Regions from separate parts of the Marinobacter sp. M-5 genome, predicted to be linked through region 3. Evidence: predicted binding sites of a transcription regulator. Region 3 holds the regulator's gene; each other region holds the start of a gene.
The links. Region 3 encodes FliA, which starts transcription of late flagellar genes. Its sites were predicted from a motif close to CTAAAGTTTNNNNNNNNNNNGCCGNTAA; they were not measured.

Region 1: a site for FliA is predicted at 6,985-7,012, ahead of R0125_RS09035 (methyl-accepting chemotaxis protein). Genes of this name have one in related genera too.
Region 2: a site for FliA is predicted at 7,146-7,173, ahead of R0125_RS16255 (flagellar protein MotY). Genes of this name have one in related genera too.

What each region holds. Positions count from the first base shown of each region.
Region 1 covers NZ_JAWJEK010000001.1:1,978,521-1,988,269, reverse strand. The annotation lists gene R0125_RS09075 (CDP-alcohol phosphatidyltransferase family protein) at 1-53, shown strand, start outside; gene hda (DnaA regulatory inactivator Hda) at 50-748, shown strand; gene R0125_RS09065 (ParA family protein) at 832-1,629, shown strand; gene R0125_RS09060 (YqcC family protein) at 1,643-1,981, shown strand; gene nadC (carboxylating nicotinate-nucleotide diphosphorylase) at 1,993-2,832, opposite strand; gene R0125_RS09050 (DUF1631 domain-containing protein) at 3,066-5,336, shown strand; gene ampD (1,6-anhydro-N-acetylmuramyl-L-alanine amidase AmpD) at 5,407-6,042, shown strand; gene R0125_RS09040 (histidine kinase) at 6,042-6,929, shown strand; gene R0125_RS09035 (methyl-accepting chemotaxis protein) at 7,097-9,094, shown strand; gene R0125_RS09030 (cob(I)yrinic acid a,c-diamide adenosyltransferase) at 9,109-9,666, opposite strand; gene R0125_RS09025 (ketopantoate reductase family protein) at 9,623-9,749, opposite strand, start outside.
Region 2 covers NZ_JAWJEK010000005.1:29,662-39,410, reverse strand. The annotation lists gene R0125_RS16280 (insulinase family protein) at 1-2,554, opposite strand, end outside; gene R0125_RS16275 (hypothetical protein) at 2,587-2,886, opposite strand; gene R0125_RS16270 (SDR family oxidoreductase) at 3,270-5,255, shown strand; gene rnt (ribonuclease T) at 5,310-5,969, opposite strand; gene pyrC (dihydroorotase) at 6,011-7,048, opposite strand; gene R0125_RS16255 (flagellar protein MotY) at 7,263-8,126, shown strand; gene R0125_RS16250 (histone deacetylase family protein) at 8,123-9,049, opposite strand; gene R0125_RS16245 (GNAT family N-acetyltransferase) at 9,238-9,749, shown strand, end outside.
Region 3 covers NZ_JAWJEK010000001.1:1,115,563-1,125,311, forward strand. The annotation lists gene flhA (flagellar biosynthesis protein FlhA) at 1-629, shown strand, start outside; gene flhF (flagellar biosynthesis protein FlhF) at 691-2,004, shown strand; gene R0125_RS05120 (MinD/ParA family protein) at 2,107-2,919, shown strand; gene R0125_RS05125 (RNA polymerase sigma factor FliA) at 2,950-3,696, shown strand; gene cheY (chemotaxis response regulator CheY) at 3,821-4,204, shown strand; gene R0125_RS05135 (protein phosphatase CheZ) at 4,226-5,011, shown strand; gene R0125_RS05140 (chemotaxis protein CheA) at 5,028-7,088, shown strand; gene R0125_RS05145 (chemotaxis response regulator protein-glutamate methylesterase) at 7,123-8,265, shown strand; gene R0125_RS05150 (flagellar motor protein) at 8,265-9,005, shown strand; gene motD (flagellar motor protein MotD) at 9,021-9,749, shown strand, end outside.

The DNA of each region.
Region 1 (9,749 bases), 860 kb from region 3:
GGCACTATCTGGTGGTCTGGAGCGCCAGGGCCTGGAGGGCAAAGCGACCGTGACCACCTCGCAGATGGTTTTGGGTGTGAAGCTGCGAGACGATGCGCGGTTTGACAATTTTCACGGTGAGCGCAATGCGGACGCATCGGGCCGGCTGGGCGCCATCTGCGCTCACACCGCGGGCGTGCCGGTTGTTGTGGTGTGCGGTGACGCGGATACCGGCAAGAGTCATCTGCTGCAGGCGGCCTGTCACTTCGCCGAGAGTCGTGGCGATGCGGCCGTCTGCGTCAGCATCGCGGAGCTGTTGCCGTTCGGGCCAGATGCACTGGCAGGCCTTGAGCATCAGGCGGTTATCTGTCTTGATGATCTGGACCTTGTGGCTGGCAGGGAAGAATGGGAAGAAGCGGTTTTTCACCTGTACAATCGAGTGCTCGACAACGGTCATTTACTGATTGTCAGCATGTCGGGAGTGCCAGGCTCGTCGGCCTTTGTGTTGGCGGACCTGGTGTCACGACTGGCTCACGGACTGCTGATTCAGTTGGGGATCTACCGGGATGATGACCGCCTGCGGATCCTGATGGCTCGCGCGGAACAGCGCGGTCTTGTCATGGGTGACGAGGTGGCGGGGTTTATCCTGCGGAGGGCCCCCAGGAGGCTCGGCGAACTGCTGGGCATTCTCGATTGTCTGGATGAGAATTCTCTCCAGGCCCAGCGCCGGCTGACCATTCCGTTCGTGAAGTCGGTCATGGGCTGGTAACAGCCTTATATAGGTAATAACAACATCGGAACGACCGGAGGCTGGCTGAGCCAGCAACGTCCGGCAGCGCGTCAGGGGGAGTCATGATACGAGTGGTATTCAATCAGAAAGGTGGTGTTGGCAAGTCCAGTATCACCTGTAACCTGGCGGCGATCAGCGCGGCCAGGGGCAAACGCACATTGGTGGTGGATCTTGATCCCCAGGGCAATTCCACGCATTACCTGCTGGGCAAACCCGCCAGTGAGTTGCGTGACACGGTCGCCGACATGCTGGAGCAGACCGTGGCCTTCACGGTCTTCAATCGCCGGCCAGACGAGTTCGTTCACGCGTCGCCGTTCGACAACCTGTTTGTGATGCCCTCGAGTCCGGAGCTGGATTTTCTTGAGCGCAAGCTCGAAGCCAAACACAAAATCTACAAGCTCCGCGAGGCGCTCAAAAAGCTGGGTGAAACCTTCGACGCGATCTACATTGATACTGCCCCGGCCCTGAATTTCTATACCCGTTCTGCGCTGATCGCGGCACAGCGCTGCCTGATTCCGTTTGATTGCGACGACTTTTCCCGTCAGGCGCTCTACAGCATTCTCAACGAAATCCGTGATCTTCAGGAAGATCACAACGAGGACCTGATGGTGGAAGGCATCGTCGCCAACCAGTTCCAGCCACGGGCAAGTCTGCCCAAGCAGCTGGTTCGTGAGTTGACGGAAGAGGGGCTGCCTGTGCTTCCGGTGCGGTTGTCCAGTTCGGTGAAAATGAAAGAATCCCATCAGAGCCGCCAGCCTCTGATTCACATGGCACCGAAGCACCCGCTGACCAGGCAGTACGAAGATCTGTTCCGCGTACTTCATGGCGAGACGGTGGCGTTGGAACCACTTGCAGACTGAATCCGGACCGGTTATGACACGTTCGTTTAACCAGGTCGGCGATGTTGCCGACCAACTGTTGCAAATTGAACTTGAGCTCCGGCAACTGGGGCTCTGGGAAAGCGAGCCGCCCCCGCCGGAGGCATTGCAAAGCACGCAGCCGTTCTGCATTGATACCCTGGTTTTTACCCAGTGGTTGCAGTTCGTGTTTGTCGCGCGCATGAAGGTATTGATCGAGGCCGATCACCCCTTGCCGGCGGTATCCGGTGTGGCGCCAATGGCGGAAGAGCATTTTCGGGGTCGCCCGGAGTCCGGTGCCGGCCTGATCCGTGCTCTCGAGGAAATGGACAGGCTGCTGTCAGCCCGGTCCTGAGGGGTCCGGGGTCAGTCCAGGCGCATGGACAGGTCGATGGCTTTCACATCCTTGGTGAGTGCACCGATTGAGATGTAGTCTACTCCGGTTTCCGCAACCGGGATCAATGTGTCGGCATTGATGCCGCCGGAGGCTTCCAGTTTTGCCCGCCCGGCTGTCCTGGCAACCGCACGCTCCATCTCCTCCAGGCTGAATTCATCAAGCATGATGATGTCGGCGCCGGCCTGCAGTGCCTGCTCAAGCTCATCAGGATTCTCCGTTTCCACTTCCACCGGCCGACCCGGCGCAATTAGCCGGGCCGCTTCCACGGCCGCTGCAATCGAGCCGCAGGCGACGATGTGGTTTTCCTTGATCAGAAACGCGTCCCAGAGTCCGATTCGGTGGTTGAAGCAGCCACCGCAACTGACGGCGTATTTCTGGGCCAGACGCAGTCCCGGAACGGTTTTACGGGTATCCAGCAATTTCACACCCGTGTGGGCTACCTGTCTGGCGTATTCGGCGCATACCGTTGCCGTGCCCGAGAGGGTTTGCAGCCAGTTCAGTGCGGCGCGCTCAGCGGTCAGAAGGCTGCGCGCCGGGCCCTCGAAACGGAAAACAACGCTGTCCGCGTCGATCGGGTCACCGTCATTGGCAAGCCAGGTCAATGTCACGCCCGGGTCCACCTGTCGAAACACCTCGTCGACCCATGATCGCCCGGCCAGCACGGCACTTTCCCGGGTAATTACCTGCCCGCTACCTATGCGTTCCGCTGGAATTAGCCGGGCAGTGATGTCACCATCGCCTACGTCTTCTCTGAGGCTGTGTGCGACGGTCTCAACGCGGGATTGACGAAGCAGTTCGGCTGAAATCATGTTGGTGGTCCGGTTCTCTCGGTGTGTGTCAGTGCAGGGTGTGTGTCCCGAGGCGTGATTCTATAGGCAGCCACGGAAATCGCCAAACCGGATACCCGGGCTGGCGGAATGTGAACTGCGTCCCTCAGTCACAAAAGGTGACAAAATCTGACACAAGGTGACGTGCTAACGGCATAAGATATCACTACAAATAAAGACCGATTTTTTGGCCAGTCACCTTCCGGAGTAGCCTCATGGCGCAGGATAACAAGGTAGTCCGCTTGGACGCTCAGAAGTCTGGGGGCCGGTTTGCCTTACCCCATGCTCTGATCCGGCTGCGTGACGTATCTGGTCAGTCACTGAAAACCGTTCTGGCGGGTTTCTTCGATCGTGCAGACGACGCCTTGTTCGAGCTTGCTGACAAAGCAGGCTCGGACCAGGACCAGACTGCTTACTTCGACGCCATGCGGGAAATGCGCCTTCGCCGCAAATCCATGACGGTGTCCATTCTTCAGTACGTCAGCCGTGCCTTCAATGATCTGGGCAAATTCCACCCCGGTGGTTCCAGCGGCAATCTGGACGAAGTCGACCAGGACTCTCTCACGCTTCTGGATCACTCGGAGCTGGAGCAGAGGGTCGCCATCGAGAATCTTGTAAACAAGCTGCGGAATCAATACAGCGATGCCATGCTGATGTTGAACGCCCGTGTTGGTCATCTTGCGCCGGCGCTTACCCTGTCGGACAGCCAGATGCCGCTGAGCCCCGAGGTAATCTGTGGCGGGGTTGCCGAAGCCTGCTCGGATCTTGATATCGATATTCGCGCCAAGCTGGTGGTTCTCAAGCTGTTCGACCGTTTGCTGGCCGACAAGCTGGGTCACTTCTATCACGAGGCAAACCGAACGTTGATTGCAGAAGGCGTGCTGCCGGACATGAAGCGCCCACCGGTCGCCGGGCGCACCGCGCCTGCCACGCCGCGCGCCGGATCCCCGGCCCGGCCGGCGGCAGGCCAATCAGCCGATCACCAGGGACAGGGTGCCGGTGCAATGCCGCGGGAGCCGTCCGGCGAAACCTTCTCCGAACTGAGCGCGCTATTGCATCAGGGGCGTTCTGGCGACGGATCCTCGTCCATTGCCGGTGGTCAGATATTTCTCGACACCGGCACCCTGATGACGCGCCTCAGCGATGTCCAGGGACTGCCCGCGCAATGGGGTCAGGGGCGCGTAGTGTCTCTGACTGAGCAATTGGAACCGGTTCTGAAAGCCGATGACGGCAAAGTGTGTGCGGTCGGTCAGGTAGACAGCGACGTTATCAATCTCGTTTCAATGCTGTTCGATTTCATTCTTGAAGATCGTCAGCTCCACCCGGTAATGAAGGCGCTGATCGGGCGTTTGCAGATTCCGGTTCTCAAGGTCGCGCTGAGTGACAAGAACTTCTTCAACCGGGGCGGACATCCGGTTCGCAAACTGTTGAATGAGCTCGCCATGTCAGCGATCGGCTGGACCGAGAAGAAAACCGGCCAGCGGGACCCCCTGCGCGACCAAATTGAAAACGTCGTCGACCGCGTACTCAACGAGTTCACCGACAATGTCGACCTGTTCAGCGAGTTGCTGAGTGATTTTAGCCATTTCATGGATCTGGACCGTCGTCGCCGGGAACTGGTCGAGCAACGGTTGCGGGATGCCGAGGAGGGCCGCGCCAAGCAGGAGCGTGCGGCCGAATTCTCCAGGCAACTGATTGACGAAGTGGTCGCGGGGCGGGAGCTGCCGGAACCCGTTCAGGCCCTGCTTTCCGAAGCGTGGACCAAATACCTGCAATGGACGGTGCTCCGCGAGGGCGACAACAGTCAGGCCTGGGCCCGCGCCGGTGAGTTGACGCGCAAGTTGGTGTGGAGCGTCGACCCCCGCCCGGTTACTGACAGCACCCGCACGGAACTGTTGCGGGCGATTCCGTCGATTGTTGACGAACTGCGCCGGGCCCTGCAGGAAATTTCCTGGGATCCGTTTGCCACGGATGCGGTCATCCGTGATCTGGAGCTGGTTCACGTCGATGTGTTCCAGCAACTGGTCACGTCCAGGGCTGAGCCTGTTGCACAACCGGAACCGAAGCCAGCACCGGAACCTCCAAGAGCGGAAGCGGTCGCGCAGACCGAGCCGGTGGCTGAGCCGCCACAAGGCGGTGCGGTGCCCGAGACGGTGGACGTTCAGGTCGGGCAGCTGGATGCACCGCCCGGTGAGAGCGGGCTCGATCCCGCCTGGCTCGACAAGGCCGATAAACTGCGCGTCGGTTCCTGGATCGAGCTCAACCGAGAAGGCGTTAGAACCCGCTGTAAGCTGGCGGCGTTCATCAAGGCGACCGGTAAGTACATTTTTGTGAACCGCAGTGGCGCCAAGGTCGTGGAATATCAGCGCGAGGCACTGGCAGCGGCCATGGCCAACGACGAACTCACCATGCTGGATGACGGCCTGATTTTTGATCGTGCCCTGGAATCCATCATCGATAACCTCCGAAGCAGCCGCAAGGACTGAGCTGGCGTAGCAACCCGGGTCACTTTGTGCTTCAATCAGGTCAGAAACCGACAGCAACAAACCTGCTGGAATGACCTTGTCTGACTCGATTCGAAGCCACAGCGAAACGCCTCCTGAAGAGCACCCCATCAAATATCTGCGCCGCACCGGCCGGATCGCACGGGCGCGCTGGTGCCCGTCGCCGAACTTCGGGCCGCGGCCCGACGGTGCCGGCATTTCTCTTCTGGTTGTCCATAACATCAGTTTGCCACCGGGGCAGTTTGGCGGAGACGCCATTGAACGTTTTTTCTGTAACTGCCTGGACGCCTCCGAACATCCCTATTTCGAAACCATCGCCGGTATGCGGGTGTCAGCTCATGCGCTGATCCGCCGCGATGGCAGCGTGATTCAGTTTGTCAGTTTCCTCGATCGTGCCTGGCATGCGGGTCGTTCCAGCTTCCGGGGTGAGCAGGAATGCAACGACTTTTCCATCGGCATCGAACTGGAGGGTGCCGATGATATTCCCTACACCGATGAGCAATATCAGAGCCTGGCGGACGTGTCCGCGTACGTGATGGCGGCCTGGCCGGAGATTCGTCGCGACCGCATCACCGGTCATTGCGATATCGCCCCCGGACGAAAAACCGATCCCGGGCCGGCCTTTGACTGGAAACACTATCACCAGCGATTACTGGCCCTGCGCGGCGAGTCCGGGGAGGTAAGCTGATGGTTCTGGTGACCTTTCTGCTGGCCTGGCTAGTGCGTCGGCGGCTGGATATTTACGGCCACCTTGTTGGCGATAACGTGTGGCGCGTCTGGTTTCAGGCCGGCCGCAAGACGGGTGCCGGTCGGGAGTCCGAAATCTGGCGGGGCCTCTTGCGGGTGGCTCTGCCTGCGGCAGTGCTGGTGGTGCTGGTGGCCTTGGCCCAGCAAGGCGGCTGGCGGCTGGCGGTGTATCCGCTGGAGTTTCTGCTGCTGCTGTTGCTGATGGGAGCGCCGGGGTGGAAACCGTTGCTGCGTGCCTACAGTGAGTCCTGGAGTCGTGGCGACATGCAGGCCGCCTGGCATCACATCAAGGATGTCTTACCCGCTGCCGAACGCGGTCAAGCGCATTCCCCGGACGACATGCATCTGTCGCTGTGCAAGAAGCTGATGCTGACATTGTTCGAGCGGTTTTTCCTTGTGGCGTTCTGGTACGTGGTGGGCGGCATCGGGTTGGCTTTGTTTGCCCGGGGTCTGGTTGCGCTCCAGGAACATTGGCCCCAGGCTGCTGCGCGCCCCCGGTTCGCGCGAATTGCCACGGTCGTCGCCTGGGTACCGTCCCGCTTGCTGGCGCTGACGTTTGGTCTGGCCGGTGATCTCGCGGGATGGATGAAAGAGGCGAGCGCGCTGTTGTTTTCTCCCTCCTTCAATACCGCTCAGGTTTTGATGGCCGCGGCAAACGGCGCGTTGACGGGGTATGCGCTGGATCCGGCCCGCTTCTCGCAAATACACCCCGACGAATGGACCCGTTTTGGCAGCAGAAGCCTTGGTGCGATCCGGGATCTGCTGAACCGAAGCATGCTGGTCTGGATCTGTGCCTTTGCGCTGCTGGTGATCGCCGGCGTTGTGTGAACCGTTGGTAGAAGGTGAAATTTTGAGAAACTTTACAGATAAACAACAATAAGTCCTCAAGTTTCTAGTACCTTAGGCGACAACATTAAAAAGCAATAAAGTTTCATCTTTTTGAAACGCCGTGCGGGGTCAATGTGAAACAATTCATAAAGCCAGCAGTCGCATTGATGAACCGACTGCCGATGTTCTACAAATTCAGTCTGATCAGTGTGCTGTTCCTGCTTCCGATTGTTGGCCTGTCCTGGCTGGTTATCAGCGAGCTGAACCGATCGGTGGATACTATGACCCGCGGTGTCGAGGGTCTCGCTCAGTTGGAGCAGGTGGATACGCTGCTGGATGCGGCTTTTGATTATCGGGATTACCGGGCACCGGGCAAGACCAAGGACGAAATGGAACTGCTGAATCGATCAGAGGATTCTGCCGAAACAATCACCCGCATACTGGATGAGCTTTCAACCCGCGAGTTGGCGTTTGATACGTCGGGAAACTGGAACAAGCAGATTGTCCAGCTCAAGCAGGACTGGGAGTCACTGCGGATTTCAGACAGTTATCAAAGCAACATCGATCCGCAGTTCAGGTACTATCAGGAGTTCGTTCAGAAAGTGCGGGCCATGGTCTCTGCCACCGTCGAGATTTCCGGCCTGGGCCAGGATCCGGCCCCCGAGAACCAGTTGCTGCTCGGGCTGGTAAGCGAATCATTACCGGATGCCCGACACTCTCTCGGACGGGCACGGTCTTTTGGTATTTTTGCACTGGTTGAGGGACAGGTCGGTTACAACCTCAGCGACGGGCTGAATGAAATCTATGACGAACTGACCAACCGGAGCACGCTCCTGGCGCCAGCCCTCTCTGTCGCTCTGGATGCTTCTCCCCGCCTGGGCGAGGAGGGCAGACCTACGGTGGCCAATATTAAAGACAGTCTTGGTCGCGTCCGTGACCTGCTGGATGCCAACATCATCACGCCGATGCGTCTGGAAATGCCATGGCAGGCGTTTGATGCCGCAGTGTCCGAGGAACTGTCACACTACGACACACTGAAAGCGGTGGTGTTCGACGTGGTGCGGGAGAATCTGGACTCCAGCCTGCAAGGGGAAGTCCGGCAGCGCCAGCTGATCATTGTCGCGCTGATTCTGGTTCTTTTGGTGGTGGTGTACCTTTACATCGGTTTCTTCATGTCGGTCCGCAATGCCATTAATCAGTTCAGCAAAGCGGCGCGAACTGTTGCAGACGGTGACATGACCGCCCACATCCAGCTCGACAATCGCGACGAACTGGGTGAGCTGACCACCGAATTCAACAATATGACGGATCGCATCTCAGAGCTGGTGCGGTCGGTGAGCCGGACCACGTCCGAGGTGGATCAGCAGGCCACTCGGGTGAAAGACACCGCCTCCGCCAACAGCGAAGCCGTCGCCCGGCAGATGGAGGAGTCCGGTCAGATCAATGAGGCTATGAACCAGATGGTGGAAGCGGTTCATGAGGTAACCGAAAGTGCCCATCGGGTCTCGGACAGCGCCCACACTGCCGAGCGTGATACCGAAAAGGGCCGTGCGGTTGTGGCGGATACGGTCGACACCATCAATCGCCTGGCGACGGAAATCTCCGGCGCGGTTGACGTTATCAACCGGGTCAGTGCCGACAGTGCCAACATCAGTCAGGTGCTGGTGGAGATCAAGGCCATCGCCGAGCAGACCAACTTGCTGGCACTGAATGCGGCCATCGAGGCCGCCAGGGCGGGAGAGCAGGGCCGTGGCTTTGCGGTAGTGGCGGACGAAGTGCGGTCGCTGTCCCAGCGCACCCACAAATCCACCGAGGAAATCGAGGGTATGATTTCCCGTCTGCAGAGTGGCGTGAAAGATGCTGTGGCGGCAATGACCAACAGCCATGACGTCACGGAAACCACCGTCCGCAAGTCTTCGGAAGTGACGGAAGCGCTGGACCGTATCGCGCAGGGCATCGCGACCATCGTGGACATGAGCCACCAGATTGCCCAGGCCGCTGAAGAGCAATCGGCGGTGGCTCGCAACGTCAATGACAATGTCGAGCAGATCAGTGAGCTTGGTCAGACCACCGCGAGCAACGCCGAGGAAACCCTGGCGTCGTCACGGCAGATGTCAGACCTGACGGCGTCCCTGCAGCGACTGGTCGAGGCGTTCAAGGTCTGAGGGACTGTCCGGCCTCACAGGCCGGACTTCTTCTGTTCCCAGAGTATCTCTTCTCCGCCGTCCCGGCGGGCCAGCACTCGCGCAATCACGAACAGCAGATCCGACAGCCGGTTCAGGTAATGCCGTGAGGCGGTGTTGATGGAATCCTCATGGCCCAACGCCACCACTACGCGTTCGGCCCGGCGGCATACCGCACGGGCAAGGTGGCACTGAGCTGCGCCTGGCGTTCCCCCCGGCAGGATAAAGTTCTTCAGCGGCGGCAGGCCCTCATTGTGCCGGTCCAGGGTGTTTTCCAGCCACTCGATGTGGTCATCACCGATCACCCGGCTGCCCGGAATCGCGAACTCACCGCCCAGGTCAAACAGGTGGTGCTGGATGCGACGCAGGCTCTCTACCAGTTCGTCGTCGTTGTCGAGGGTCTCGATCAACAGGCCGATGTGGCAGTTCAGTTCGTCGGCGGTACCCATGGCCTCGACCCGCTGTGCGTTCTTGGCAATGCGGTTGCCATCGGCGAGCCCCGTGGAGCCGTCATCTCCGGTGCGGGTGTATATCTTGGAAAGGCGATTGCCCATCAGTGTGCTCCTGTTGGTGTGGCGACAGTTGTTGTACCCGTTCGGTCAGCATTTGGTTCACCGGCGTGGCGATGCCGAGGTCT
Region 2 (9,749 bases), on a different contig from region 3:
TGTCGCTGAGGCTGCTCAGGCGCTCCTCGAACGCGTCGGAAAACTCACTGACCGCCTGGTCAATGTCATCCGCAGACGCTTCCGGTGATTGCACCACCAGGCCCAGGGCCGGCATCTCCAGCATTTCAAAGGGCGTGGCGTACACGATGTAGCCGAGCTGGCGGTTCGTCCTCAGTTCCTCGTAGAAGGGGCTACTGATCACCTGACCCAGCAGACGGTACCTGGCCCGTTCATCGAACCCGGTGTCAGTGCCTTGCAGGTACAGGGTATAGCCGGTATCCGGGTGGTTCACCGGGATGCTTTCGGTGGTCTCGCCCTGCGGTAGCTCTTTCACCTGGCTGCGAGCCACTTCCGTGATCTCCGCATCCTGCAGCACCATGGCGCGCACCTGCTGCGCCAGGTTCAGCGCTGAGGCCTGGCTCAGATTGCCGTGGGCCAGCATCACCGGGTCGGTCCGGGTGAACAGCTCCTCGGCAAACCGTTCCAGTTCCTCCAGCGTGACTTCCTCGGCAGCCGCCAGACGATCCTCTGTGCTCCAGGCGCCCTCGATCAGAAGCGTCTGCACCCTCTCGGAGGTTTGTTGAACCGGGCGTTCCTTGGTCTTGTTCCGAAGGTTGTCGATCGTCCGCTTGCGGGCGATGTCAAAGCGTTGCTGGGTCAGGTGTGGGTCGGCCACTTGCGCGAGGATGCGCGTCAGCAACACATGCAGCTTATCGCTGTACCCGCCCACTCGAAGGGTGATGCCCCGCAAGTGGGAGTACACGCTGTAATCCAGACCGGCCAGCTGGGCCGGGTAGGCCCAGGCATTCAGGTTGGTGTTGACCGAATCCACCAACAGCTCGGTCAGCACCTTGCCCCGGGCAGACGCCTGCGCCAGTGGCGTGCGGATGCTCACGTACACGTTGGCTTTGGGCGTAGCGAACTGGGTATCCCGGGCGTACCAGACAGACAACCCGCCCTGATCGCCCAAAAGCACCGGTTTGGTCATGGTCGGGCCACCGACCATATCCAGGTTTTCCGGAACAAAGGGGTTGGCTTCCGGAAGCGCGAGCTGCCCGGCCAGGCGGCTGGTGTCTGTAGTCTCAAGCGCCGATAGTTTCAGCGGCTGCAGTTCCCAGGCGGCCTGGTACCACTCGGTCAGGCTCGGTGTTTCGATGTCGGGTTCCGGGTCCACCACGGTGACCAGTACGTTCTCGGGGGTCAGCCGCGCCAGAATATCCCGGTACTGGGCCGGCTCGTAGCGCTCCATCATCCACGGTGCCTGTAGCACATCGGCCGACTGATAATGGCGCAGCTGGCTGGACAGGCGCATCACCTCATGGATGGGTTGGCTGCGCTCACGGAAGCGGAAATCGATCTGTGCCAGGTTCTTCATCTCGTTGAAGCGATCTTCGGAGATGCCCTGTTCACGGACCTGCCCGATGTAGTCGAACACCAGCGAGAGTATGTCCTGCTGGCGCTCCAGCCCTTCCGGCGTGAGTGACATGGACAGCTCCAGACTGGCTTCCGTACCGGTGTCCATGCCGGTGCCGGCCGACAGGCTTTCCACCAGGCCTTCCCGTTTCAGTACGTCGAACAGACTGCCCGGGCCCTCGTGACCCAGCAGATTGGCGACGTAGCTGCCGGGTTTGGTGCGGTAATTGGCGCGCTGGGACGGGATCGGGAAGGTCAGCGTCAGGCCGCGAATGTCCTTGAGGGCATCCACGGTGACCCGGGCCGGCAGTGTGTCTGGCTGCAGCAGCGGTTCGGAATGCACTTTCGCTTCCAGGTTGCGATTCTCGATGGCGTCGAATCGCCCTCGCACCATGGCCTCCAGTTCGTCCAGAGACTGCGGGCCGTAAACCGCCAGGCTCATCAGATTGGAGGAGTAATGGGTTTTCCAGAATTCGATCAGGTCCGGCCGCAACGGCCGTTGCTCGGTGTTTTCGAGGGTGCTCAGGTTGCCCACGGCGAACTGATTGAAGGCGTGGTCAGGGTTGCTGATGGCTTTTTCCACGGAATAGATGCGCCGGCCATCTTCTTTCTGTTTGGAGGTGAATTCGGAATGCACCGCCTGCCGCTCGCGGTCGACCAGGTCAGGGGTGAACAGGGGCGCGGAGAATTGCTGGGCGAAACGGTCGAGGGCATCGTCCAGATAGCCGGCGCGGATATCGAAGAAGTAATTGGTGTCCTGGAACGCCGTAAACGCGTTGTGGCTGCCGCCGTGGCTTTTGATGAACTGCTGGTATTCACCTGCCTCCGGATATTTCTCAGTGCCCAGAAACAGCATGTGCTCCAGAAAGTGGGACAGCCCCTCACGATCCCTGGGGTCGTCGCCACTGCCCACGGCAACGTTCATGGACGCGGCTGCCCTGTCCGAGCCGGGGGAGGAGATCAACAGCACCTGCAATTGGTTATCCAGTTCCAGATAGCGATAGCGATTGTTGTCATTGGGGCTTTTTACCGGGTCGGTAGCGGCCAGGGCCAGGCTGCCGAAAATCAGCAGGAAAGCCAGGGCCAATGACTGAACCAGCCAGCGGGGCTGGGCGCTCAAACGGACGGTGCCTGATTGCATGGTGTCGCGTGCTCCGGGTTTCGGTGAATCGCTCAGTGGATCATGGCGTTGCGGGTGCTTTTCGGTTGCTGGTCCAGAGTTTTACGAGCAAGGGAGGCCGCCGTATCAGCATCCAGCTGTCCGCTGGCAATCTTCTCCAGCACGGTGCCCATCACCGCCACTGATTGGCGGTAATCCGCAAACTCAGCCTGGAACGCATCATCAATGGCCTGATAGACCGCCTGAATCTTGTCTTCCCGGGAACCGGAATCCGCCGCGGTATCGTTGATGGCTTTCAGGCAGGCGCGCGCGATGGCGATGTAGCGTTCAGCGTTGGCGTCGTTTTGTTTCATATAGGACTGTCCGGAATGAGAGGGTAGTGATGTGTCTGATGTATGGGCGGATTATGTCATTGCTATGGGGTGGTTTCATTTCTTTCTGGTAATGAAGTGTTTTTCCGGGCAGGTGCTGAACCTTGTGCTAGGCTCAAAATCAGTGTGTCGACAGAGTCGAGGGGTTCGGGCTTTTCAGTGCGTGCTTCCGGGGCAATCCTAGAGTAAAGGCTCTAATTAAAACAAAGGCTTACAGAGTAAAAGCTCTAAAAAAGTTCGATACATGAAGGTTGCAATTAAGTACAATGCCGGCGTTACCGAATGAGTCTACGACTTTAGTCGCAGGGGCTCGGCCGGGCGTTAGGGACAGACAACAATTGAGCAACAAGCAGGGTGGACAATCAATGAATTACTTTCTGACGGGTGGCACCGGATTTATCGGCCGTTTTCTCGTAGAGAAACTTCTGGCGCGTGGCGGTACCGTTCATGTACTGGTTCGTGAACAATCTCTCGGCAAACTGGATGTTCTCCGCGAACGTTGGGGCGCAACCGAGCAGCAGGTCAAAGCGGTTATCGGCGATCTGACCAGCCCCAATCTGGGTATCGACGCCAAGACCCTCGATGCGCTGAAAGGCAACATTGATCATTTCTTCCACCTTGCTGCCGTGTATGACATGGGCGCCGATGAAGCCGCCCAGCAGGCGACCAACATTGAGGGCACGCGCAGTGCGGTCAATGCGGCAAAGGCCATGCAGGCCGGCTGTTTCCATCATGTGTCTTCGATTGCGGCCGCGGGCATGTTCAAGGGCACGTTCCGCGAAGACATGTTCGAGGAAGCGGAAAAGCTGGATCATCCGTACCTGCTGACCAAGCACGAATCCGAAAAGGTGGTGCGTGAGAGCTGCAAGGTACCGTTCCGTATCTACCGCCCCGGCATGGTGATTGGCCACTCTGAAACCGGTGAGATGGACAAGGTTGACGGCCCTTACTACTTCTTCAAGATGATCCAGAAGATCCGCAGCATGCTGCCCCAGTGGGTGCCCACCATCGGTATCGAAGGCGGCCGCCTGAACGTGGTGCCGGTGGATTTCGTGGTGAATGCCATGGATCACATTGCGCACCTCGAAGGCGAGGACGGCAACTGCTTCCATCTGGTGGATTCCGATCCTTACAAAGTGGGTGAGATCCTCAATATTTTCAGCGAAGCCGGCCACGCCCCCAAGATGGGTATGCGCATTGATTCCCGCATGTTCGGGTTTGTGCCACCGTTCATTCGCCAGAGTCTGAAAAACCTGCCACCGGTGAAGCGACTCACCGCTGCGGTACTGGACGATATGGGCATTCCTCCGTCGGTGCTGTCGTTCATCAATTACCCCACACGATTTGATGCCCGGGAAACCGAGCGTGTGCTGAAAGGCACCGGCATCGGCGTGCCTCGCCTGCCGGATTACTCGGCGGTGATCTGGGATTTCTGGGAGCGTAACCTGGATCCCGATCTGTTCAAGGACCGTACCCTTCGCGGTACCGTCGAAGGCAAGGTGTGTGTCGTGACCGGTGCCACCTCGGGTATCGGCCTGGCCACCGCTCACAAGCTGGCCGAGGCCGGTGCCATTCTGGTGATCGGCGCACGCACCAAGGAAACCCTCGACGAAGTGGCCGCCGATCTGGAGGCGCGTGGTGGCAACATTCACGCCTACCAGTGTGACTTCGCCGATATGGAAGACTGCGACCGCTTCGTGAAAACCGTGCTCGACAACCACGGTCATGTGGATGTGCTGGTGAACAACGCCGGTCGCTCCATCCGCCGTTCGCTGGCGTTGTCGTTTGACCGGTTCCACGATTTCGAGCGCACCATGCAGCTGAACTACTTCGGCTCTGTGCGCCTGATCATGGGCTTTGCTCCGGCCATGCTGGAGCGCCGTCGTGGCCACGTGGTGAACATTTCCTCCATCGGCGTACTGACCAACGCACCGCGCTTCTCGGCGTATGTGGCGTCCAAGTCTGCGCTGGATGCGTTCAGCCGCTGTGCCGCGGCTGAGTGGTCGGATCGCAACGTGACTTTCACCACCATCAATATGCCGTTGGTGAAAACACCGATGATCGCGCCCACCAAGATCTACGATTCAGTACCCACGCTGACGCCGGAGGAAGCGGCAGACATGGTGGCAGACGCCATTGTGTACCGTCCCAAGCGCGTTGCGACGCGGCTGGGTATCTTCGCCCAGGTGCTGCATGCCGTGGCGCCGAAGATGGGTGAGATCGTGATGAACACCGGTTACCGGATGTTCCCGGATTCCCCGTCTGCTGCGGGCAGCAAGTCGGGCGAGAAGCCGAAGGTGTCTTCCGAGCAGGTGGCCTTCGCGGCCATCATGCGGGGCATTTACTGGTAACGGTCTGGCTCACGCCTGTAAAAAACGCCTCCCTCGGGAGGCGTTTTTTTTGGTTCAGGCGTCGTCCGGTTCGCAGATCAGGGGCGGCGGAAACCCTCCGAGCTCTTTCCACCGGTTCACGATGCCGCAGAACAGGTCGGCGGTTTTTTCGGCGTCGTAGGCAGCGGAATGAGCTTCCTTGTTGCTGAACGGAATGCCGGCCAGTTTGCAGGCCTGTGCCAGTACCGTGTGGCCGTATGCGAGACCGGCCAGAGTGGCGGTGTCGAAGGTCGAGAACGGGTGAAACGGATTGCGTTTGATGTCCGAACGCAGGGCCGCTGCGAACACGAAATTGTGATCGAAGGTGGCATTGTGGCCCACCAGTACCGCTCGTTTGCAGTCGTGGGCTTTGACCGCCTTGCGGATCGGGCTGAAGATCTCGCTCAGGCCTTCCCGCTCGGGCACCGCCTCACGCTCGGCACTCCAGGGGTCGATGCCGGTGAAGTCGAGTGCAGACTGCTCCAGGTTGGCGCCTTCAAAAGGATCGATCTGTTGCAGGTGGGTTTCGCCACGCACCAGCCAACCGTCGTCGTCCATGGTCAGCAGCACGGCGGCCACTTCCAGCAGGGCATCCGTTTCCGGGTTGAACCCGCCGGTTTCCACATCCACAACCACCGGCAGAAAGCCGCGGAATCGGCGGGCCATGGGATGAAGTTCTCTGTTTTCGTCAGTCACTCAAACTCCTAGGTGTCAGGCCGTGATTCGGATTGCCTGATTCAGGCGGATGCCAGTTTCCAGTTGATGGTTTCGCCCGCGCGCAGCGGGACAATCGAACCGTCGGAAAGCGGCAGTTCCGCCGGCATGGTCCATGGCTCTCTGGTCAGGGTAATGGTGTCAGAGTGGCGGGGCAGGCCGTAAAAGTCCGCGCCGTGGAAACTGGCGAAGGCCTCCAGCTTGTCCAGCACTCCCAGTTCCTCGAAAATGTCGGCGTAATGGCTGATGGCACCGAAGGCCGAGTAGCACCCGGCGCAGCCGCAGGCAGCCTCTTTTTTGTCACGGGCGTGGGGGGCGGAATCGGTACCCAGGAAAAACCGTTTGTCGCCGCTGATCACTGCATCCTGCAGGGCGCGCTGATGAAGGTTGCGCTTCAGGATCGGCAGGCAGTAAAGGTGAGGGCGGATGCCGCCTACCAGCATGTGGTTGCGATTATACATCAGGTGCTGGGGTGTCAGGGTCGCGGCCAGGTTGTCGCCGGTGTGGCTGCGCACGAACTCGACGGAATCGGCGGTGGTGATGTGCTCCAGCACGACTTTCAATGCTGGGAAGGCCTCCAGCGTGGGCGCCAGCACCCGCTCAAGAAAGACTTTCTCGCGATCGAAGATATCAATGTCTGCATCGGTCACCTCCCCATGCACCAGCAGCAACAGGCCGCAGTCGGCCATGGCCTCGAGTACCGGGTAAATATTGCGGATGTCGGTCACGCCTGAGGCGGAGTTGGTGGTGGCACCCGCTGGGTACAACTTGGCAGCAACAACCCCGGCAGCTTTGGCCTCGCGAATGTCCTCTGCGGTGGTGGACTCGGTCAGGTACAGGGTCATCAGTGGCTCGAACGGCAGGTTGCCGGCGGCCGTCACGATCCGCTGCCGGTAAGCCAGTGCAGCGTCCGCGGTGGTCACCGGCGGCACCAGATTCGGCATGATGATGGCACGGCCAAAACACCGGGCGGTGGCGGGCACCACGTCGTTGAGCACGGCGCCGTCGCGAACGTGCAGGTGCCAGTCGTCAGGGCGGGTGATGGTCAGGGTGTCAGTCATTCGGTGTTTTTCCGCGCAGTCCGGGGCCGGGCATGCGCCGGCCAAAAATTTGGCGGAATTATACCAGATGCGCTGGGTGTTTGTTTCTGCCGAATACCTAAAGAAAGGTTTCCCGCTGCCGTTAAACGATCAGTGACCCAGATACTGACGGATTGATGTTATGGCCAAACAATCAGCCTTGTTTCCCCGCGCGGCTGCGCTGACCGGCGCACTGATGGCGGGTGCCAGTGGTTTGGCGCAGTCTTCCAGCTTTGGTGCCGGCATCGAAAACAGCCAGTGGTATGTCTCCGAATCGGTCTTCGAATGCGCTCTGGTGCATGAGGTGCCGGGCTACGGTCGCGCCATTTTTCGCCATAAGGCCGGTGAGCAGTTATCGTTCATTCTCGAGTCTGATACCGCATTGATGCGGCCGGGCCGTGGCAGTTTGGCGGTCGAGGCGCCGCCTTGGCGGCCCGGAGCGGCACCGCGCAAGATGGGCACCATTGATGTGGGTGAGGGCCGCCGCCCGGTGGCGCTGGGCGCCCGACAGGCTATGGTCATCGCTCAGGGGTTGCTGGACGGCATGATGCCCACGGTGACCCGGCAATCCTGGTATGACAGCCGTCCGGTACGGGTCAGGGTGTCGAACATCAATTTTGCCAGCGAGTTCGGCCGTTATCGTCAGTGCACCGCGGGTCTGTTGCCGGTGAATTACGACCAGATCAAGCGTTCCAGGGTTCCGTTCCGGGCAGGCAGCACCAGCCTGTCGGACGGTGACCGGACCCTGCTGGACAACATCGTGACCTACGTGCGGGCGGATTCCACCATTGAGCGTATTTTCGTGGATGGTCATACCGACGGTTCCGGCAGCCGCATTGACAACCGGGCGTTGTCAGAAAAGCGCGCTAACGCGGTGGCGGATTACCTGATTGAGCAGGGGGTGCCGCAGGATCTGATCACGGTTCGGGCCCATGCGGATCAGTACCCGGTGTCTAACCGCGCGGCGGACAACCGACGCACAACCATTCGTCTGCAGCGCGAGGGCGAGCGCCCGGAACTGCAGCAGGCCAACGGTTATGAGTCCGGCTTTGCCGGCTAGTGCACCGCGCTCAGCACTTCCAGATGCGCATTGACACTTTCCGCCAGTGCACGCAAATGGTAACCGCCTTCCAGGGTTGAAATGATGCGGTCATTGGCGTGGTCGCTGGCCACGCTGACAATCATTTCCGTCAGCCAGCGATAGTCGTCCACTTCCAGATTCAGCTCCGCCATCGGGTCCAGCCGGTGGCCGTCAAAGCCGGCCGAGATCAGCACCAGTTGCGGCCGGAAATCCTGCAGTTTTTTCAGCCAGCCCGCTTCCACCGCCTTGCGATAGGCCAGTGCCGAGCAGTCGGATTCAATCGGGATGTTGACGATGTTCTCCGGCTGGCGATGCACATGGGAGTGGGGGTAGAAGGGGTGTTGGAAACTGGAGCACATGAGAATGCGCTCGTCGCCCCCGACAATATCGGCGGTACCGTTACCCTGGTGCACGTCGAAATCGATGATCGCGACCCGCTCCAGATGATGGAAGGTGAGGGCCCGCATCGCCGCCAGGGCAATGTTGTTGTAAAAGCAGAATCCCATGGATTTGCTGCGCTCGGCGTGGTGTCCCGGCGGGCGGGCGCACACAAACGCATTGGTCACCTGGCTGCTCAGTACCATGTCGACCGCCTCAATATTGCCGCCGGCGGCCAGGCGGGCCGCGCGCAGGGTGTCGGGCATCATGGCGGTGTCCGGATCGGTGAACACGCGGCCGCGGGTCGGTTGAATCAGCTCAAGCTGGTGCAGGTATTTCTCGGGGTGAACGGTCAGCAGCTGATCCCGGGTGATTTCGTCCGGGCGAACCCAATCCAGCACATCCCCGACGCCGGTGTCGGCAAGGTGACTGATGATGGCTGCAATGCGCTCCGGTGACTCGGGGTGTTCCGGACCCATGGTGTGTTTCAGGCAGTCATCATGAGAGAAAAAGGCTGTGGTCATACGAATCCTGACAACGTTCGTTTTGCGTGCTTGGGTTCTGCTTGTATTTTCATCAATGTTATCAGGGATAGTACGTTGTTGCCGTGTTTCTTTGGTCTTAGGCCGGTGCTCGGCATTTTACATCAGAGGCCAAGCGCCTAAGATAAGGGTAGCCTCGTCAACGACTGGAATCAGCAAGGAGCGTGCGTTTGAGCACCCGGTATCTGGAAAGTCTTTTCAATCCTTCATCTATCGTGGTGACCGGTGCGTCGGAGCGCGCAGACAACCTGGGCGGCATGGTGCTGCGTAACCTGCTGGGAGGCGGTTATCCAGGCCAGTTGCTGGTGGTGAACCAGAACGATTACGACAACGTGCACGGTGTACCTTGCGTGCGCAAAGTGTCGAAAATGGAGTTCAGCCCGGATCTGGCCATTATTTGTACGCCGCCGGATACGGTGCCAAAGATGGTGCGTCGGCTGGGTGAGGCCGGGGTGCGCACGGCGATTGTGATGACCGGCGGCATGTCCCGGACCCACAGCAAGACTGGCCAGCCGCTGATGTATTCGGTGCGGGACGCGGCCCGGGAAACCGGTATCCGGGTACTCGGGCCCAACACCATCGGCCTGATGGTGCCCGCCCGGAGTCTCAACGCCACCTATGCCCATATGGGGGCGATTCCGGGCAAGGTCGCGTTCGTGGGGCAGTCCGGCACCATTGCCAG
Region 3 (9,749 bases):
ACCAGGTGCTGCAGAAACACGCCCACGAGCTGCTCGGTCACGAAGAAACCCAGAAGTGGCTGGACCAGCTGGAAAAAGTGTCTCCCAAACTGGCGGAAGAGCTGGTACCCACCACCGTGTCCATCAGCCTGTTGCTGAAGGTGCTGCAGAATCTGCTCAAGGAAGAGGTGCCGATCCGCGACATGCGCTCCATCGCCGAGGCCATTGTCAATGTTCACCCCAGAAGTCAGGACCCCAAGCTGCTCACGACGGTAGCCCGTCAGTCGCTGCGCCGGATGATTGTGCAAAGCATCTGCGGTAACGAGCAGGAAATACCGGTGATCACCCTTGATCCGGACTTGGAACAGTTATTGCTGAAGTCTATGCAACAGAGTCAACAATCCGGCGGTCAGGAAGACATCGGGCTGGTACTGGAGCCAAACATGGTCGAGAAGCTGCAGCGTTCATTGCAGGAGAGTGTTCAGCGCCAGGAGATGCTTGGCAAACCGGCAATCCTGCTGGTGTCGGGCCCGCTCAGGCCGGTGCTGGCGAAGTTCGCCAGTTACGGGGTGGAAAGGCTGCACGTGCTTTCCTACCAGGAAATTCCGGACAACAAACAGATCACCATTGTGGCTTCCGTCGGCCAGTAACGGCCGCGGACGGCAAAGCGGACAACGCAGGCACGGCGTTGCCGGTGGAGGATGAGGCATCATGAAAGTAAAACGTTTTTTTGCTCAGAGCATGGCCGAAGCTTTAAAGCAGGTGCGGGAACAGATGGGCCCGGACGCCGTGATTCTCTCCAATCGCCGGGTGGACGGTGGCGTCGAGATTGTGACGGCGTTGGATTACGACGAAAACATGGCGCGTCAGCGTCTCGGTGATCGGGCCCGCGAAGCCACCAACGGATCGAAACTGGCGGAGATGCAGGCGGAACAACATCGCCGGCTGGAACAGGAGCTTGGTCGTTCCCGAGATCGCATTCGCGAGGTGCGGGAAAAACGTGCAAGTCTCGGGTCAGGCTACGCCGGCGCCGCCGGTCTTCTTGATGAGGCCACTCTGGAACTCGAGCCCGAAGCCGCTGCATCTGCCGCGCCTGCCACTGCGGCGGCACAGGCCAGTGGCCGCTATTCCGATGAACTGGCACAGATGCGCGCCGAGATCAGCTCCCTGCGTGACCTGATGGGCGCCCCGAATCCGAAGGTGGAGCCCGCGAGCCCCGCCTCCAACGCGGTGCAGCAACGGTTGTCCGAGCGCTTGCAGGAATTTGGTCTCGGACTGGAGCTTGCCAACTCACTGTCACGTCGTCATAAGGGTGGCCGCCTCGAGGATGGCTGGAAGCAGTCGCTGAAGATGCTGGCCACCGGTGTTAAAACTGCCCGTCAGGAATGGTTGGACGAGGGCGGTGTGTACGCGCTGGTCGGACCGACCGGCTCTGGCAAAACCACCACCATCGGTAAACTGGCGGCCCGGCATGTGCTGCGGCACGGCGCCGATTCCCTGGCGCTGGTGACCACTGACCGTTACCGTGTTGCGGCCCACGAGCAACTGTTCGTGTTCGGTCGTATTCTCAACGTGCCGGTGCGGGTGGTGGATGAAAGCCATTCCCTGGACGATATTCTCGACGAGCTTTCAGATCGCCACCTGGTGTTGATCGACACTGCCGGCCTGACCAGCTCCGATAAAGGGTACCAGCAGCAGCTGTCTGAACTCGCCCGCAGCCACCACCGCATCCGTACCCATCTGGTGGTTTCAGCCACCAGCCAGCCGCGCATTATGAAATCCGTGTTGCATTGCTATAAGATGGCAAATCTTGCAGGTTGCGTCATGACCAAAATTGACGAAGCCCTTACACTGGGTGAGTCATTGGGGTTTGTCATGGAGTCCGGTTTGCCAGTGGCCTATTACACCGATGGCCAGAAGATTCCGGAAGACCTGCATCACGCCGAGGCGGTTCCACTAATCCGCCTGGCGGTGGAGCGGCTGAGAACACTCCAGCAACAGCAGGCGGTGGCAGAGGGGGCCTGAACAAAACCCTGCCGTACCGGATGACGAACGATCCGGCGCGCAGACCGCGCCGTTGAACAACAACAGAGCCTTCGGTCAAACGTGGCGAGAGACGAACCAAGTATGAGCAAACCACATCCGGTACAGGTGATTGCGGTGTCCGGCGGCAAAGGCGGCGTTGGCAAGAGCAACGTTTCGGTTAACCTCGGTATTGCCCTGGCGCAGAAGGGCCGACGGGTCGTGCTGCTGGATGCAGATCTCGGCCTGGCGAACATTGATGTGCTGCTGGGCATCACCGCTAACCGCAACATGGCGGATGTGCTCGCCGGCGACTGCGACCTGCGGGATATTCTGGTAAACGGCCCCGGTGGCATCCGCATCGTGCCCGCCTCGTCGGGCACTCAGCGCATGACGCAGCTCAGCGCCATGGAGCACGCCGGCCTGATCAACGCGTTCAGCGAACTGGGCGACCAGATTGACGTGCTCATCGTCGATACCGCAGCCGGCATTTCCGAATCCGTGGTCAGTTTTCTGCGCGCCTCCCAGGAGCTCCTGCTGGTGGTGTGTGACGAGCCCACTTCCATTACCGACTGCTACGCGCTGATCAAACTGATGAACCGTGATTACGGAACCAACCGGTTCCGGATTCTGGCCAATCAGGTGCGCAACGAGCAGGAAGGTCGGCATCTTTTTGAAAAACTCACCCGTGTGACCGAGCGGTTTCTCGATGTGGCACTACAATATGTAGGGATGGTGCCTTACGACGAGGCCGTCAAGAAAGCGGTGCAGAGGCAGAAGGCCGTGCTGGAAGCCTACCCGCGAGCGAAGGCATCGCTGGCCATCAAGGCGCTGGCTGAAAAAGTCGACAGCTGGCCATTGCCGTCGTCTCCCCGTGGCCATCTGGAGTTTTTCGTGGAGCGGCTCGTCGAAGTCTGAAATTGATCCTGTCACCAAGAAGCTGGATACATGGCATTGGCGAAAAACCTGGGAATGTACCAAAAAGCCGTTGAAAGCAGCGGCTCCCGACTGGTGGAGGAACACGCCCCACTGGTCAAGAAGATCGCGTTGCACCTGATGGCTCGATTGCCGGCATCGGTTCAACTCGACGACCTCATGCAGGCCGGCATGATCGGCCTGCTGGAAGCGGCCCAACGATACAGTTCCGCCAAGGGCGCTACCTTCGAAACCTACGCCGGCATCCGCATTCGCGGGGCCATGGTGGATGAGATCCGCAAAGGCGACTGGGTTCCCCGTTCTGTTCACCGTAATGCCCGCCGGATTTCCCAGGCCATCAAGGCCGTGGAGGACCGTCGTGGTCGGGAAGCCCAGGATCAGGAAGTGGCGGAAGAGCTGGGCGTCAGCCTGCAGGAGTACCATTCCAGCCTGAGCGATGCCAACAGTGGTCGTCTTTTTAGTCTCGATGAGCTCAATGAATCCGGCGAGCTGCCGATAGAAGAAGTAGACGCCAGTGATAACCCGCTGGACGGCATCACCTCCGATGCCTTCCGGAGGAGTCTGGCAGAGGCCATTGAGGAATTGCCGGAACGCGAAAAACTGGTACTCAGCCTGTATTACCAGGAGGAGTTGAACCTCAAGGAAATCGGTGCGGTTCTAGGGGTCAGTGAAAGTCGGGTCAGCCAGATTCACAGCCAGGCTGCCCTGCGACTGAAAGGGCGTCTGTCAGGCTGGCAGCAGGAGAGTGGCGCTCTGTAGCTTTTGGTAACCGGCGCTTTACAACCGGGCCAAACACCACACAATAAGCGGCTAATCCGCTGGCCTGCCGAAACACCGGCAGAACGATAAAATGCATTCCGGGTGTCACAAACTGGAGGTCCCTTTGGACAAGAACATGAAAATCCTCATTGTGGATGATTTTTCTACAATGCGACGGATCATCAAGAATCTCTTGCGCGATCTTGGCTTTACCAACACCGACGAAGCGGACGACGGCAACACCGCGTTGCCCATGCTGCGCAGCGGTAAATACGATTTTCTGGTCACCGACTGGAATATGCCGGGTATGTCCGGGTTTGATCTGCTCAAAGCCGTCAGGGCGGACGACAACCTCAAGACCCTGCCGGTGTTGATGGTAACCGCCGAAGCGAAGCGGGATCAGATCGTGGCGGCGGCGCAGGCCGGGGTAAACGGCTATGTGGTCAAACCGTTCACGGCTGCGGTTCTCAAGGAGAAGATTGAGAAAATCTTCGAACGAATCCAGTAACCAGAGGTCGGATGGGCTCTCATGAGCGATAGCAAAAAGAATCCGCAGGACCTCGACCCGGAGGTAACTGAAAAGCTCCGCGAGCAGGCCAACGCCCTGGCGGAACAGGTGAACGCCGGTAATTATGCCGGTGCCATGACCCTGATCAATGACCTCAGCGAGGTTCGGGATCAGAGTCTGTATCGGGAGGTGGGGCGACTGACGCGCAGCCTCCACGAGGCCATTCGTAATTTCCAGATTGACCCTCGTAACGCCGAGCAGCAGGAAGCGCTGTCGAAAATGACCGACGCATCCGACCGCCTGGAATACGTGGTCAAAATGACCGGCCAGGCCGCCAACCGCACCATGGACCTGGTGGAAGACGCTATGCCAAAGGCGCACGCCATGCGAGATGAAGCGGCCCGTCTGCGGGATGAATGGCAACGCTTGCGGCGGCGGGAGATGCAGCCGGCGGAGTTCCGCGATCTGTATGGCCGGATAGACACCTTTTTCATCACCCTGAACCGGGATGCCGACACGATTTACGGCAATCTGTCCGAAATTCTGCTGGCCCAGGATTTCCAGGACCTCACCGGACAGGTGATCCAGAAAGTCACTGCCCTGGTCAAGGAAGTGGAAGAACACCTGTTGAGCCTGGTGGTCATGGCCAGCCATGTGGACCAGCTGACGGGCACCGTGCACGAGATCGAGTCAAAGGAAGTATCGGCAGAGCAGGGCGTTGGCCCGCAGGTGAAAGCCGAGGAACGCGAAGATGTGGTATCGGGTCAGGATGATGTTGATGACCTACTGTCCAGTCTCGGATTCTGAATCAAGAGGGTAACCCATGGCGTTTGATGCCGATGAAGAGATCCTGCAGGACTTCCTGGTTGAAGCTGGCGAGATACTCGAGAAACTGTCCGAGCAGTTGGTCGATCTGGAGCAGAATCCCGACGACAGCGATCTCCTCAACGCCATTTTCCGCGGTTTCCACACCGTAAAGGGCGGTGCCGGTTTCCTCCAGTTGGACGCCCTGGTCAATTGCTGCCACTCCGCTGAAAACGTGTTCGATATTCTCCGCAATCACAAACGCAAAGTGGACTCGGAGCTGATGGACGTGGTGCTGGAAGCGCTGGACAACGTTAACGCCATGTTCGAGCAGGTCCGCAATCACGAGGAGCTGACCCCGGCCCCGGCGGCTCTGATCGCCCGACTGGACGCCTTTGCTGAACCGGCGACCACCGCTGCCGCCACGCCAGCCGCTGCTGAGCCGGCAGGCGACGACCACGGCGACATCACCGATGACGAGTTCGAACAGCTGCTGGACGCGTTGAGCGATGATCCTGCCCAAGCCTCGCCGGATGAGGCAGCCGCCGCCGAGACCGGACTGGCTTCCGATGGCGGTAACCACGGTAGCAACGGTGGCGACGACATCACCGACGACGAATTCGAGGCCTTACTGGACCAGCTCCACGGCAAGGGGCAATTCGCCGGCGCGCCAGCGGATGAAGAAGTACCTGCGCCGGAAGCGGCGGCCGGTGGGGATGATCTGATTTCCGACGACGAGTTCGAGAACTTGTTGGATCAGCTTCACGGTAAGGGTGGAAGTCCGACCGCGGATGCAGCGGACAAGTCTGCCGGCGCTGCTGCGGCGGTGCCCGCCGAGGCCAGTAAACCGGCGCCGGCGCCCGCCCGGGCCGAGGTCAAAGCTCCCGCTGCGACGCCCGCCAAGGATAACGCACCGGTGGCTGAAACCACCGTGCGGGTCGACACCAAGCGTCTCGACGACATCATGAACATGGTGGGCGAGTTGGTGCTGGTGCGTAATCGCCTCCAGCGCCTGGGTGCCGAGAGCGAAGACGAGCACATGCACAAGGCGGTCTCCAATCTCGATGTGGTCACCACCGACCTGCAAGCGGCCGTGATGCAGACCCGCATGCAGCCCATCAAGAAAGTCTTCGGCCGTTTCCCTCGGGTGGTCCGTGATCTGGCCCGTAGTCTCAAGAAAGAAGTGAACCTGGTGATGCACGGTGAGGAGACCGACCTCGACAAGAATCTGGTCGAGGCCCTGTCGGACCCGCTGGTTCACCTGGTCCGCAACTCCGTGGATCACGGCATTGAAGCGCCCGACGTTCGCGAGAAAGCCGGCAAGCCCCGGGTCGGCACCGTCACGCTGAACGCGGAGCAGGAGGGTGACCATATTCTGTTGTCCATTGAGGACGACGGTGCTGGCATGAACCCGGATGTGCTGCGTCGAAAGGCCGTGGAAAAGGGGCTTTACGATCAGGATGCGGCAGATCGGCTGACCAACACCGAATGCTATAATCTGATTTTTGCCGCCGGCTTTTCCACCAAGGATCAGATTTCGGATGTGTCCGGCCGCGGTGTCGGCATGGACGTGGTCAAGACCAAGATCAGCCAGCTGAACGGCCAGCTCGGCGTGGAGTCGGAACTTGGCAAAGGCTCACGCATCGTGATCAAGGTGCCCCTGACGCTTGCGATCATGCCCACGTTGATGATCAACCTGGGGGATCAGTCTTTTGCCCTGCCGCTGGTGAATGTGGTGGAGATTTTCCACCTGAATCTGAGCAAGACCAACGTGGTGGACGGCCGTGAGTGTATTGTGGTCCGTGACAAGGTGTTCCCGCTGTTTCATATCAAGCGCTGGCTGGTGAAAGGCGCGCGCGCACAACAGGAGCCAGAAAACGCCCATGTGGTGATTGTAGCCATGGGAACACGGCAGGTCGGGTTCGTGGTGGACCAGCTGGTGGGTCAGGAAGAGGTGGTGATCAAACCTCTGGGCCGTGCCCTGCAGGGCACGCCGGGCATGTCTGGTGCCACCATTACCGGCGATGGTCGCATTGCCCTGATTATTGATGTTCCCAGCCTGCTGCAGCACTACGGTTGAGGCGCAGGGAGTGGACAAGGTTTAGGAGAAATGGATGACAGTTTCTGTCCTGGTTGTTGATGACTCAGGATTTTTCCGCAAGCGCCTGACGGAAATCCTGACCGCATCCGGTCAGATCAAGGTGGTGGGGGTAGCCACCAACGGCCGCGAAGGTGTGGAACTGGCAGAGAAGCTGCGCCCTGACGTCATCACTATGGACTATGAGATGCCGATTCTGGACGGCATTTCGGCGGTGCGGGAGATCATGAAAAAGCACCCGACGCCGGTGCTGATGTTTTCCTCACTGACTTACGAGGGTGCCCGGGTCACGCTGGACGCCCTTGAGGCCGGGGCGGTTGATTTCCTGCCCAAGAATTTTGAGGACATCGCGCGGGATTCCAGCCAGTTGCAGAGAATCCTCATTGACCGGGTGCTGGATGTGGCCGGCAGCCGGCCAGGCGGCAAAGCCTCGCCCTTGCCCAGGCCGGCGCCGGCTCCCGCTCCCGCTACGCGAGAAACTCCGGCTAACCGTGCCCGCATTGAGCGCTCTGCGCCGACAACCCGGGTGCCTCCTCCGGCTCCGCAGCCGCAGACTGCGCAACGGCCGCCCCGGCGCGGGCCAGCGCGGCACTTCGCGGTCGTGGCGATCGGTACCTCCACGGGTGGCCCGGTGGCGCTGCAGCGGGTGCTGACCGCGTTGCCCGGGAATTTCCCTGCCCCCATCGTGCTGGTGCAACACATGCCCGCCAGTTTCACGCCGGCGTTTGCCGAACGTCTCAATAAATTGTGTCAGATCGAGGTCCGCCAGGCGGAAGACGGCGACATCCTGCGCCCGGGGCTGGCGCTGCTTGCCCCCGGCGGTAAACAGATGATGATCGAGAACCGCAACGGCCAGGCGCGGGTGCGTATCCTGCCCGGAGACGACCGCCTTAATTACAAGCCCTGCGTGGATGTGACCTTCGGATCCCTGGCCCGGAGCTTCCCCGGCAAGACCCTCGGGGTCATCCTCACCGGCATGGGAGCCGATGGCAAGGAAGGTTGTCGGTTGATGAAGCAGAGCGGCTCGCTGATCTGGTCCCAGGATGAAAAAACCTCGGTAATCTACGGCATGCCCATGGCCGTCGCCAAGGCCGGCCTGAGCGACGAGGTGCTTCCGCTCAACGACATCGGCCCGCGGCTGATAGAGGGGGTGAGCTGATGGATATTCTCAGCCTGCTCGGCATCATTCTGGCCTTCGCGGCCATTCTGGGCGGCAATCTGCTCGAGGGCGGAGCCATCAGTTCCCTGTTCAACGGCCCGGCGGCGCTGATCGTTATCGGCGGCACCCTGGCGGCCACCATCCTGCAAACGTCCTGGCCCCTGCTGAAACGCGCCTTTGTTCAGGTGCGCTGGGTGTTTGTGCCGCCCTACGTCAGTCTCGAAGATGGCATTGGCAAGGTGATCGACTGGAGCGTGAAGGCCCGTAAACAGGGCCTTCTGGGTCTTGAAGGCCTGGCGGAAAAAGAGCCGGAACGCTTCGCCCGCAAGGGGTTGCAGTTACTGGTGGATGGTGCTGAAACCGAAACTATCCGCAGCATCATGGAAGTGGATCTGGATTGCCGCGAGCAGCGGGATCTTGAGTCTGCCAAGGTGTTTGAGGCCATGGGCGGCTACTCGCCCACCATTGGCATCATTGGCGCGGTGATGGGCCTGATTCAGGTCATGACCAACCTTGAGGATCCCCAGTCCCTGGGCAGCGGTATCGCGACCGCCTTTGTGGCGACCATTTACGGGGTGGCGCTGGCCAACCTGCTGTTCTTTCCGGTGGCGAACAAGATGCGTGGCATAGTCCGTGAGCGCACTCGTTACGAAGACATGATGATCGACGGCATCATTGCCATCGCCGAGGGTGAAAACCCCAAATCCATAGAGCTGCGTTTGCGGGGTTTCCTGCAGTGAGGGTGGGGTAACCGTATGCGGCGACGCAGGCAGACCGAGGAAGATCTCCACAACAAAGAGCGTTGGCTGATCTCGTACGCCGATTTCATCACCCTGTTGTTCGCGTTTTTTGTGGTGATGTATTCGGTATCGTCGGTGAACGAAGGCAAGTACAAGGTACTCTCCGAGACCCTGACCGGTGTGTTCAATGTGCCCCAGCGCTCCTTCGAGCCCATTGCCGTGGGCAACCAGCCGCGTCAGGGAGACGCCGCTTCCGCCGATGACGTGATCATTCCGGAAGTCACCGAAGCACCGCGCAATCCGGACGTCAGTGAGGAGGGCAGAACCGAGGCCCTGCGGGCCATGGCCGATCAGCTGGCGCTGGAGTTTGACGAACTGATCACCCAGGGCGTTGTGACGCTGGAGACCAATGAGCGCTGGCTGGAGCTCAACCTGCCCGACAGCCTGCTGTTCAGCAGTGGCGCTGCCGAACCCCATTACGATGGCTTTGACGTGGTGGCGAAGATCGCCGGGGTGCTGCGCAATCGTGACAACGCAGTCAAGGTGGAGGGATTCACCGACAACCGCCCCATCCGCACCAATGCGTTTCCCTCCAACTGGGAACTGTCGACGGCCCGTGCTGCCGCGGTGGTGCGTATCCTGACCATGGAAGGCGTCGAGGCGGAGCGGCTGGCGGCCGTCGGTTACGGCCAGCATCAACCGGTTGCCCGTAACGATACCGAAGAAGGCCGGCGCCGCAACCGG